One region of the Brucella sp. IR073 genome, then DNA from elsewhere that is predicted to be linked to it. Evidence: predicted binding sites of a transcription regulator. Region 1 holds the regulator's gene; each other region holds the start of a gene.

Region 1 (4,145 bases):
CGAACGATCTCTCGAAAAAGCAGTGGGGGAGAAGATGAACGCTGTCACCGCCAAGAACAAAATGAAGGGCGAGAAGGTTTCCGTCTTCTACGGCGCGAAACAAGCGCTGTTCGACGTCGATCTCGACATTCCCGAGAAGATGGTGACGGCGCTGATCGGCCCCTCCGGCTGCGGCAAGTCCACCTTCCTGCGCTCGCTCAACCGCATGAACGATACGGTCGAGGGCTGCCGCGTGACCGGCAACATCACCCTCGACGGCGAGGATATCTACGATCCGAAGATCGACGTCGTCGAGCTTCGGGCGCGTGTGGGGATGGTCTTCCAGAAGCCCAATCCTTTCCCCAAGTCGATCTATGAGAATGTTGCCTACGGCCCGCGCATTCATGGCCTCGCCAAGAACCGTCACGAGCTGGATGAAATCGTGGAGAGCAGCCTGCGCCGCGCCAGCCTGTTCGAAGAGGTGAAGGATCGTCTGCATGATGCCGGCACCGGCCTTTCCGGGGGCCAGCAGCAGCGCCTCTGCATCGCCCGTGCCATTGCGGTGAGCCCGGAAGTGATTTTGATGGACGAGCCTTGCTCCGCGCTCGACCCCATCGCCACCGCCAAGGTGGAAGAGCTGATCGACGAGCTGCGCCAGAACTACACCATCGTCATCGTGACGCACTCGATGCAGCAGGCGGCTCGCGTGTCGCAGCGCACCGCCATGTTCCACCTGGGCAATCTGGTCGAGGTCGGCGACACCGAGATGATGTTCACGACGCCCAAGGAAAAACGCACCCAGGATTACATCACCGGACGCTTCGGCTGACGGGCTGGTCTGGAAGAAATTGAGGACAAACGAAATGCCATCCCAGCACACAGTCCGCTCCTATGATGAGGAGTTGAAGTTCCTGGCGCACAAGATCGCCGAGATGGGCGGCCATGCCGAGCGCATGGTCGAGCAATCGGTCGAGGCCATCGTCAATGCCGACAACGCGCTCGCGCAGCGCGTCATCTCCGATGACCTGATCCTTGACGCCAGCGAGCGCGAGATCGACGACCGCGCCGTCACCATCATCGCCAAGCGCCAGCCCATGGCCTCGGACCTGCGCGAGATCATCGGCGCCATCCGCATCTCCTCCGATCTGGAGCGCGTCGGCGACCTCGGCAAGAACATTGCCAAGCGCGTCGCCGCCGTGTCGGATACCCGCCAGCCGATCAAGGTCTATCGCGGCCTGCAGACGCTGGCCGAACTGGCGCTGACGCAGCTGAAGGAAGTGCTCGACGCCTTTGCATCGCGCTCGGTCGCCCAGATCAACATCGTGCGCGACCGCGACGACGAGATCGATGCCATGTACACCTCGCTGTTCCGCGAGCTCTTGACCTATATGATGGAAGACCCGCGCAACATCTCGGCCTGCACGCATCTTCTCTTCTGCGCCAAGAACATCGAGCGCATCGGCGACCATGCGACCAATATCGCCGAGACGGTCTATTACATCGTCACCGGCCAGCAGATGCCGCCCGATCGCCCGAAGGAAGATCTGAGCCACGGCATCGTCGTGGACGAGGCGAAGCGGGCTTAACCAGCTCGCACCCTCCCTCCCCGCAAGGGGGAAGGAGGGTGCGAGCCCTGCCCGGTGGGGGTGGCGGGGATGCCTTGGGGGCCGGCATATCCGCTTCGACAAGCATATTCTAATGAGGAACTGCTGAAATGGCCCATGCACCCAAAGTCGCGGTTGTCGAAGACGAGGAGGCGCTGAGCGTCCTCCTGCGTTACAATCTCGAGGCGGAAGGCTATCTGGTCGATACTATCCTGCGCGGGGACGAGGCGGAAATCGCCTTGCGCGAGAATGTGCCTGATCTCCTGATCCTCGACTGGATGCTGCCCGGCGTCTCCGGCATCGAGCTTTGCCGCCGCCTGCGCCAGCGGGTGGAAACGGAGCGCCTGCCGATCATCATGCTGACCGCGCGCGGCGAAGAGAGCGAGCGGGTGCGAGGCCTTGGCGTCGGTGCGGACGATTATGTCGTGAAGCCCTTCTCGACCCCGGAACTGCTCGCCCGCGTCAAGGCGATGCTGCGCCGCGCCAAGCCGAGCCTGCTTTCCCACGTGCTGAAAGTGGGTGACCTCGTGCTCGACCGCGAGCAGCACCGCGTCTACCGCAAGGACCGGGAAATCCGCTTAGGGCCCACGGAATTTCGCCTGCTCGAATATTTCATGATGTCGCCGGGCCGCGTCTTTTCGCGCAGCCAGTTGCTGGACGGTGTCTGGGGGCCGGATATCTATGTCGATGACCGCACGGTGGACGTTCATGTCGGGCGTTTGCGCAAGGCCATCAATACGGGTCGTGCCGTCGATCCGATTCGCACGGTTCGGGGCGCCGGCTACTCGTTCGGGTAGATAATATTGTGGCAAAGCGCCAATAAAGTGAAAGATTTATAAAAAGTAAATATTACTATACTGGTAAGTATTATTAAGAAATAGTTAGGAAAACGGCAGGATATTATGTTTATCCCGCCGTTTTTCTTCGTTGCCATTCTTTGGCCTAAAACATGCGTCCTCATGGCTGCCTTCGTTGAGGTGTCCAAGCATGAGACTGAGCTTTTGAAGAGCGCTGAAAACTGGAAAATCCTGGCCGTGGCCGGTGCGATTATCGCGCCTGTCGTCATGACGGGATGCACGACGTCGAAGGGCAGCGGATCCGGCCAATCGGCCAAGGGAACCGTCTCGCAGTCGAGTGCGTCGGGCTATGGCTATACGGCTGGCGGCAAGAAAACCTACGCCTATACCGCCAAAGACAGGGAATGCCTCAAGCGGGCAATGTATTTCGAATCGAACCGCTCCAGCGAGGATGGCTTTCTCGCGGTCGGAACGGTGGTGATGAACCGCCTGGCCTCCGGCAGATATCCGGACACGATCTGCGGCGTCGTCGGCCAGAAGAACCAGTTTGCGCCCGGCGTGCTCTCCCGCCCGATGAAATCGCTCCCGGAACTCGATGAAGCCGCGGATGCGGTGCTGCGCGGCGAGCGGCACCCCAAGGTGAAGCAGGCCATGTTCTTCCACACGGCCGGGCTGAAATTCCCCTATCGCAACATGCACTATGTACTGGTGGCGGGCGGCAATGCCTTCTATGAGAAGCGCCGCCGCGACGGCTCGCTCGAAACGCCGATCCTCGAGACCCCGCGCCTCATCGCCGCCGCCGATGTGCTGAAGCCGGCAATGCCCGCCTTGGGCCACGAGCGTGCGGTGCCGATTCCTACGGCCTCGCCCGTCGACCGGACGATGGTCGCCAGCATTGCGTCTGACCAGGGCTTCGGCCCCCGCGCCAAGGGGGATCGCGTGACGCGCGCCCCGACGGCACGGGTCGAGACGGTCGCCTGGCAGACCGGCCCCGCCCCGGTGCGCATGGGAACCACCACGACCTCCACGCAAATCGAACTGGGCTATGATTCAGGCCGCAAGCCCATCGACGCGATCGGTGAGTTGCTGCTTAAACAGGACAGGCCTGAGCCGGCGTTTCAGTAGGATAATATCGGCGCACGGAATCGCCGAAGCAATTTGCTTCTTGTTGGAAGCGCTGTCCGCCAACATATGATTGTTACCGCGGTCTCACCCGCACCGGAAACGGCTGATAGATCACCATCGGCGGCCCGAACGGCCGGTAGAACGGTTCGTCGAAGGCCGCGCGGCGGGCTGCCCGCCGGTCGAGATCGAGTTGCAGCAGGCAGTTGGCGAGCGCGTCGGTATTGGGCCGGAAGCCATAGGCGCGGCAGGTCTGGATGTCGGCGGCGCGCCGCTCCTCGGGCGTCATCGTCGTGCATCCGGTAAGCGCGGCGGTGAGAAGGATACCACAGAACGCAAGTTTCTTCATGGGTCGGTCTTTCCTGATCCGCTGCCGACTATAGCAGAGGGCGCGGTGCGATGGCTACTGGCGCGAGAGGGTAGCCAGCTTCGGTCTGCGGGAGTATGAAGAAAGCCTTTCGTCCATTTCAATGATCGGATGCGCCATGACCATACATTCCCGCGATGCAATCATCGATCCCGTCAAGCTCGACCGTCTGGCGGAGGTGGCCGTCAAGGTCGGCCTGCAGCTCCAGCAGGGGCAGGATCTGGTCATCACCGCGCCTGTCGCCGCCCTGCCGCTGGTGCGCCGCATCGCCGAGCA
Region 2 (4,145 bases), 160 kb from region 1:
TGTGACAAGCACAGGAATGACGGCAGGTTGGTATCGCGGCGAACCTTCGGCGTTTCCGTCATGCAGGACGGTTCTTATCGGAGCGGAAGCATATCCACCTCGTCATTCCTGTGCTTGTCACAGGAATCCATGCCTCTACATTCTCACCGCCGCGACGGTGTAGAACAAATTCCCGATAACCTTTTGCTAACGCTGATTTCCGGGTTCTCCGGCATCTTTCGATGCAATTGTGACAATTAATTCTATTTTTAAAAACTTGGGCAAAGCTGCAATCCATAGGGGAAACCCGTCGCGCGGGGAAACGCGACGGGGGCATATCAGGGCCGCATGATCTTGACCGAAAAGTCTGCAACTTTTTGCTGACGCTGACCTTCGGTTCGGGATCATGCTTTATGGGGGTTGCGGGCAATGTTTTTTCTCAAGGCATCCAACAAATACAGGCTGCGCGAACTTGAGCGCGCCTATCTGATTGCGGGGCTGGCGCTGGGGGCGGGGCTCGCCGGTGCCGGTTTCGTTCTCGATACGCGCTACAGGCTGCTGGTCGGGCTTTCCGGCGATGCGTGGACGACGTTCACCGGAACGATCATGCATTTTCTCATGCTGTTCCTGCCTTTCATCATGGCGGGGCTGTTCCGCCAATTCGGGCGCAGCCAGCAGCTTTATCTCGACCAGATGCGCCGGTTCGAGCAGGCGGAGGAGCTGACGCGCAAGCAGGCGCATAGCGATACGCTGACCGGCCTTTTCAACCGCACCTATCTTGCAAAGGTGATGGAGGAAGGGCTTTCGACACGGCAATGGGAAGCGCGCCGCGCCCATGCCTATCTGCTCGATCTCGACGATTTCAAGCATATCAACGACACGATGGGGCATGTGGCGGGCGACCATGTGCTCATGGCCATCGCCGGACGCCTCAAGGAAACGGCGAAGCCCGGCGATGTCGTGGTGCGGCTCGGCGGCGACGAGTTTCTGGTCGTGCATTTCCTGGAAGCGGACGAAGAGGCCAGCGCTTTTGCGGAGCGGCTGATCGCGGCAGTGGTGCAGCCGATCCCGTTCGGCGACGCGGAAATCATTCCGAACACCAGCATCGGCATTGCCCGCATCGGCCATGACGGGCGGACGCGCTCTGATATCCTGCGCTGCGCCGATCTTGCGCTCTACGAGGCGAAGGGCGAGCCCACCAGCACCTACCGCTTCTACAGCGCGGAACTTAAACTGGTGCGTGACCATGAGGCGGCGCTCGAGGCTGAAATGCGCCTTGGCATAGCGCGGGGCGAATTCCATGTCTATTACCAGCCGATCTATTCCGTCTCAACCGGGCAGTTGCGCAGCTTCGAAGCGCTGCTGCGCTGGAAGCATCCGGAACGCGGCATGGTTTCGCCCGTCGAGTTCATCCCCATCGCCGAGCGCTCGGGCATGATCATTCCCATCGGCCAACAGGTATTGCGCGATGCCTGCCGCGCCGCTGCTTCGTGGCCGGCTCCAATCGGGGTGTCGGTCAATCTGTCGGTGGTGCAGTTCAAGGATAGCGGGCTGGTTTCCAAGATCGAAGAGGCCTTGCGCGAGAGCGACCTTGCACCCGACCGGCTCGATCTCGAAATCACCGAGAGCCTGCTGCTGGAACCAAGCCCACGTGTCATCAGTGCCATCGAGCGGGTGCGCGCGCTCGGCATTCATCTCACCATGGACGATTTCGGCACCGGCTTCTCCAGCCTCAACAATCTGCGCCGCTTCCGCTTCGACCGGCTGAAAATCGACCGCTCCTTCACCCGCGACCTCGACAGCAGCGACAGCGCCGAGATCATCCGCTCGATGATCAGCCTCTCCAAGGCGCTGCGCATGGAAGCGACGCTGGAGGGCGTGGAGACCGAAACGCAACTCGCCTTCGCCCGCAACGAGGGCGCGACCGAAGTGCAGGGCTTCTATTACGCCAAGCCGATGACTGTGGAGGATGTCGCGGTTCTCCTCAGCGAACAGCGGGGCGTCAGGGCGGCGTAGAAGCGGAGCCTTTCACCAAAGCTTCATGCCGATGTCACCCAGCCGACATCGAGGCGCTCTATCGGGACAGGACCCATCAACGTCCATGCAGGATCTGTCCCATGAAAGCTCTGCTTCTATCGACGACCGCGATTCTCATCGCGATTGCCCCTAATCCGGCTTTCTCCGATGAGACGAAATTTCCCGCCACGCTGAAGGCGCAGGCCGTTCTGCCGGCGAATTCGGTCATCAAGGCGCCGGAGGATGCGCCGGAGCATCTGCAGACATCGGGCAAGTTCACCACGCCGGACCGCCACCGCGCCACGGGGCTCGGCACGGTTCCAGGCAAGGATGAAAACCGCCCGACCGGGATTTCGGTGCCGCTCGACGGCCAGCCGCTGCAGGGCTTCTCGGGCATCAAGGCGATGGGCGACGGCACCTTCTGGACGCTGTCGGACAATGGCTTCGGCAACAAGCTGAACTCGCCCGATGCGATGCTCATGCTGCATCATGTCAAGTTCGACTGGGACCAGGGCAAGGTCGAGCGGATGGAGACGATCTTCCTCTCCGACCCCGACAAAAAGGTGCCCTTCCCCATCGTGCTCGAAGGGGCGGAGAAGCGTTACCTGACCGGCTCTGATTTCGACGTCGAATCGATCCAGCCCGTGGATGACGGCTTCTGGCTGGGCGAAGAGTTCGGCCCCTTCCTCGTCCATGTAGACAAGACCGGCAAGGTGACGGATGTGGTGGAAACATCTATCGATGGCGAGCCGGTTCGCTCGCCCGATTATCCCGCCTTCACGCTGCCCGCCAATCCGACGCTCAAGAACCCTGCCATCAACCTCAAGCGCTCCGGCGGCTTCGAGGGCATGGCGCGGTCGAAGGACGGCTCGAAGCTTTACGCCCTCTTGGAAGGCCCGCGCTATCTGGCCGACGGCTCGGTGGAAAAGGCCGGCGACAATCCGGCGCTGCGCATCATCGAGTTCGACATTGCCGGCAAGAAGTGGACGGGCCGCAGCTGGCTTTATCCCTTGAGCGCGGGCGGCGCGGCGATCGGCGATTTCAACATGATCGACGGCACCACCGGCCTCATCATCGAGCGCGACAATGGCGCGGGCACGGCGGCGAAGGCCTGTGCCGACCCGAAGAACCCGCAGCCGGATTGCTTCTCGACGCCCGCCAAGTTCAAGCGCATCTACAAGATCGAGATGACCGACGCGAATGCGGGCGGTCCTGTCCGCAAGATCGGCTATATCGACCTGATGGATGTCAAAGACCCCGACAACAAGGCGCGCCAGGGCAGCGAGAACGGCACTTATACAATGCCCTTCGTCACCATCGAGAATGTCGATGTGGTGGATGAGAACCATATCGTTGTCGGCAACGACAACAACCTGCCCTTCTCCGCCGGCCGCCAGATCGACAAGGCCGACGACAATGAGTTCGTGCTGCTGGAAGTGGGAGATTTCCTGAAGGCGAAGTAATTGCGCTTTGTTCCCGTTTTCCCGTTAACGGACGCCGTAACGTCCCTTTAAACCGCCGCAATTACCCTGCAACGCATGGGTCATTGCGACGGAAACGGAACGGACGGATTGTAAGACGGCATGGCTTCGGGTGGCGAGAGGGACAAACGGATCGAACCTTCGTTCGGGGATGAGCCCGGCGAGCGGGATGATGATTTGCGCGTGGATGACGAGGATCGCGCCTCGCGCGCGCCGCGCCGCAAGGCTTCGCGCAAAACCTCCTCGAAAGGCAGCCGCAAGAAATCGGGCCGCGGCGAACGCCGCGGTTTTTTCGGCCTTGTCCGCCGCATGGTCTACTGGTCGCTGGTCATGGGGCTGTGGGGCGGCATCGCGCTGGCCGGTGTCGTCGTCTATTTCGCGGCCAAAATGCCGCCGACGACCGACTGGGCCATTCCCGACCGGCCTCCTAACGTCAAGATCGTCGACGTCAACGGCAATCTCATCGCCAATCGCGGCACCACGGGCGGCGAGGCGGTCGGCCTTCACGACATGTCGCCCTATATCCCGCAGGCAGTCATTGCCATCGAGGACCGGCGCTTCTATTCGCATTTCGGCATCGATCCCATCGGCCTCGCGCGTGCCATCGTCACCAACATTTTGAGCGGCCGCACCGTGCAGGGCGGCTCGACCATCACGCAGCAGCTGGCC
Region 3 (4,145 bases), on a different contig from region 1:
ACGGCTGCTCGCGACCGACCGGATCGTGCTGCAATTCCCGGTGCAATGGTATTCCACCCCGCCGCTGCTCAAGGCCTGGCAGGATGCGGTGCTCACCCGCATGTTCTACATCGCCTATGAGGCGGAAGGCCGCGCGCTCGAGGGTACGCCGCTGCTCATCGCCGCGACGGCGGGCAATGTGCCGGAGGCCTATCGCCCCGGCGGACGCAACATGTTCGCCATGGAAGATCTGTTCGCCCCTCTGCGCGCAACGGCGAACCGCTGCGGACTCGGCTGGACCAAGCCCTTCGTGCTCTATCAGGCCGACAAGCTGGATGCCGAAGCGCTGAAAGATGCCGCAGCCCAGTACGTTTCGGCTCTGCGCGACTGGATCGAGACGACACCCGCACGGCAGAGCAAGGCGGCGTGATCAGCTCCCCGCCCGCGCCACCCAGCGGTGCCAATCCTCGACGCTGCCGTTAAAGGCGTTGAGATCGATCTTGCCGTCCACGCCATGCGACAGGCCCGAGCCGGAATATTGCCAGAACAGCCATTTACGGCCCGGATAGACCTTGGAAGGATGCGCGGCGACCGAGCGGAGCCAGAAGGGATAATCGAGGAATTCGCCCCTCAGATTGTCGCGATAGAAATCGGGCGCAGTGTAAATGATGGGGCGCTGGCCGTAATGGCGCTCCAGCTTCTCCATGAAGACCTTCATCTTCTCCAGCACGCGCTTGCGCGAGATGCGCTGGCTGCAGCGGGATTCGCCGTTCCATTCGACGTCGATGACCGGCGGCAGCGCGCCTTCCACCTTCGGCACGTTGCGGATGAACCAGTCGGCCTGCTCGCCCGCGGTACGGCACCAATAGAAGAAATGATAGGCGCCGCGCTTCAGTCCGGCCTCATGCGCCCTGCGCCAGTTCTTCCTGAACATCGGGTCGAGATGGTCGCCGCCATCGGTCGCCTTGATATAGGCGAAGTTGGCGCCCTGCGAGCGCAGCTTCTCCCAGTCAATTTCGCCTTGCCAGCGCGAGACATCGACGCCGTGCACGGGGAGCGCTTTGGGAGAGGCGCGGCCGAAATTGATCGGCTTGGCGTCACGGAAACGGCGGCTATAGACGCGGCTGCGCTCGACCGGCCCCGAGGGCTTTTCCGGCACCACGAAAGCGACGGACTCCACCTTGGGCCGCGGCTCTGGCACCCGGACGGGCGGCGCGGGCATGACGGGCGCCGCCACGGGCGTCACCAGCGCCATCTCCTGCTGCTGCGGCTGCGCAACCGGGGCGGGCGGCACCGGAGCGGGCGGCGTGACATCAACCGGCGGCGTGATGGAACTTGTCGTCTCAAGCGATGGGCGCGCCACGAGTTCGTCCAAGCCGTCGCTCGTCGATGAGCAGCCGGCCAGAACCATGCAGATAGGCACTATGGCCGACATGCCGGGAAAACGCATGGAACCCTTTACGCAATACAAGAATAAGATCCAATCCCAAGGCCCCATAACGCCGGAGCCTCCTTCAGCAATTGCTAAAGCCAAATTCCAAATAAAGATTGAATCGAATTTTAACTTTTAGCTCGTTCTGCCGATTCCCCCTGCGGACATGCGAAAGCCCGCTCCGTTTCATCTCACTGTTACATCCGGCTTCTACAGATTGGAAACGCTCTAAATGGGGGCAGTTTTTACGTTGAGGATAGCCAGATGAACGAGACCGTTTCACAGCAAGCCCTGTTCAAGACAAGTCAGCTTGAGGAAGCCGACAGCGCGCCGCGCAACCCGACCGACAACCCGACCATGGGTGAGATCATCACCAAGCGCTTTTCGCGCCGTGGCTTTCTCCAGGGCTCGCTGGCGGTATCGGCCATTGCAATGACGGTGAGCCCGCTGGCGCTCATGGCCGCCGACGATGCCAAGGCGGCAGGCAACGGCTCCGCCTTCACCTTCAAGGAAGTCGAGGCGGGCGTGGATGACAAGCACCATGTCGCGGAAGGCTATGACGCCGACGTGCTCCTGCGCTGGGGCGATCCGCTCTTCCCCGATGCGCCCGCTTTCGACCCGACGAAGCAGACGGCTGACGCGCAGGCCAAGCAGTTCGGCTATAACAACGACTATGTCGGCTATATCCCGCTCGACGGCTCCTCGACGCACGGCCTGCTCGTGGTCAACCACGAATACACCAACCCGCATCTGATGTTCCCCGGCCTCGTCACCGTTGCCGATGGCAAGATCAAGCAGAACGCGCTGACCAAGGACCAGGTCGATGTCGAAATGGCTGCCCATGGCGGCACGATCGTCGAGATCAGGAAGGTGGACGGCAAGTGGCAGCCGGTGCTGGACGGCAAATATAACCGCCGCATTACTGCCAATACCGAGATGCAGCTTTCCGGTCCTGCCGCCGGCCATGACCGTCTCAAGACCAAGGCCGACCCGACCGGCACCAAGGTGTTCGGCACGATCAACAATTGCGCCGGTGGTGTGACGCCCTGGCATACCTACATCATGGCCGAGGAAAACATTCACGGCTATTTCAGCGGCGAACTGCCGGCCGATCACCCCGAAGCCGCCAATTACAAGCGCATGGGCATTCCCGAGGGCGCTTATGAATGGGCGAATTTCTACGACCGCTTCGATCTTTCCAAGGAGCCGAACGAGCCGAACCGCTTCGGCTGGGTGGTCGAAGTCGACGCTCTCGACCCGACCTCCACGCCGAAGAAGCGCACCGCGCTTGGCCGCGTCAAGCATGAGGGCGCCGAGTCGATCGTCAACAAGGATGGCCGTGTGGTCTTCTATCTCGGCGATGACGAGCGCTTCGACTATGTCTACAAATTCGTCACTGCGGGCAAGTTCAATCCGGATGACCGCAAGGCCAATATGGACCTGCTCGATGAGGGCACGCTCTATGTCGCCAAGTTCTCCGAGGACGGCACGGTCGAGTGGCTGCCGCTCACCTTCGGCCAGGGCCCGCTGACCGCCGAAAACGGCTTCAAGAGCCAGGCCGATGTGCTGATCGAGACCCGCCGCTCCGCCGATTTGCTCGGCGCGACCAAGATGGACCGCCCGGAAGACGTCCAGCCCAATGGCGTCAACGGCAAGGTCTATGTGATGCTGACCAACAACACCAAGCGTACGGACGAGCAGGTGGACGCCGCCAATCCGCGCGCCAAGAACGCCTTCGGCCACATCATCGAGATCGCCGAAGACGGTGGCGACTTCGCGGCCACCAAGGGCAAGTGGGAAGTGCTGCTGAAATGCGGCGATCCCTCGGTTGCGGAAGTCGGCGCAACGTTCTCGACCGATACGACCAAGAACGGCTGGTTCGGCATGCCCGATAATTGCGCTGTCGACTCCGCCGGACGTCTCTGGGTCTCCACCGACGGCAACAACAACAAGCAGACCGGCCGCACCGATGGTCTTTGGGCTGTGGACACCGAAGGCGGCGCGCGCGCCACGTCGAAGCTCTTCTTCCGCGTGCCCGTCGGCGCCGAAATGTGCGGCCCGCTCTTCACGCCTGATGATGAGACAGCCTTCGTCGCGGTTCAGCATCCCGCCGATGGCGGCGAGGACTGGGAAGGCCACGGCCGCCCGTCCTATTACGAAGACCTCTCGACCCGCTGGCCGGATTTCCGCAACGACATGCCGACGCGCCCGTCCGTGGTGGCGATTACCAAGCAGGGCGGCGGGAAGATCGCGGTTTAAGCTTGGCACCCCCTCCCCCTTGCGGGGAGGGTGGCCCGAAGGGTCGGGTGGGGGTGGTGACGTTTGCGCTCCGGTTTTCGAAGCAAGCACCAACGTCACCACCCCCATCCGCCCGCGAGAGCATTTTGTTTTTAGACGGAAGCAACAAAGCTTCCTTTATAGATGGTGACAACTTCGCCGTAGAGGAATGGATCCCAGTGACAAGCACTGGGATGACGAGGTGGAGAGGTTTTCGCCCAACTGGACAACGGTTGTGGCAGATGGAACGGTTGGAGATTATCTGGAACAGCCATCCCATCCGTCATCCCAGTGCTTGTCACTGGGATCCATTCCTCTACCTATCCATTACAACTACGGTCAAAATGCTATTCAGGTGATTCCATAACAACACAACTTGCTCTAGCGCAGGCACCTTCCCCGCAAGGGAGAGGGAAGGTGTCGGTGCTACTCCGCCGCCTCACTCACCGCCCGCCGC

What was found. Region 1 encodes PhoB, which activates phosphate uptake and scavenging genes when phosphate is short. Its sites were predicted from a motif close to TGTCATNNANCTGTCAT; they were not measured.
Positions count from the first base shown of each region.
Region 2: a site for PhoB is predicted at 2,028-2,044, ahead of ACOWVG_RS04395 (esterase-like activity of phytase family protein). Genes of this name have one in related genera too.
Region 3: a site for PhoB is predicted at 1,596-1,612, ahead of ACOWVG_RS14370 (PhoX family protein). Genes of this name have one in related genera too.

Region 1 covers NZ_JBAKHD010000002.1:286,284-290,428, reverse strand. Annotated here, with positions in the region: gene pstB (phosphate ABC transporter ATP-binding protein PstB) at 35-808, shown strand; gene phoU (phosphate signaling complex protein PhoU) at 843-1,565, shown strand; gene phoB (phosphate regulon transcriptional regulator PhoB) at 1,694-2,380, shown strand; gene ACOWVG_RS05140 (cell wall hydrolase) at 2,543-3,505, shown strand; gene ACOWVG_RS05135 (hypothetical protein) at 3,579-3,851, opposite strand; gene ACOWVG_RS05130 (aminopeptidase) at 3,988-4,145, shown strand, end outside.
Region 2 covers NZ_JBAKHD010000002.1:123,782-127,926, forward strand. Annotated here, with positions in the region: gene ACOWVG_RS04390 (putative bifunctional diguanylate cyclase/phosphodiesterase) at 409-1,995, shown strand; gene ACOWVG_RS04395 (esterase-like activity of phytase family protein) at 2,097-3,458, shown strand; gene ACOWVG_RS04400 (PBP1A family penicillin-binding protein) at 3,579-4,145, shown strand, end outside.
Region 3 covers NZ_JBAKHD010000006.1:24,313-28,457, forward strand. Annotated here, with positions in the region: gene ACOWVG_RS14360 (NAD(P)H-dependent oxidoreductase) at 1-409, shown strand, start outside; gene ACOWVG_RS14365 (GH25 family lysozyme) at 410-1,429, opposite strand; gene ACOWVG_RS14370 (PhoX family protein) at 1,676-3,670, shown strand; gene ACOWVG_RS14375 (molybdopterin-dependent oxidoreductase) at 4,115-4,145, opposite strand, start outside.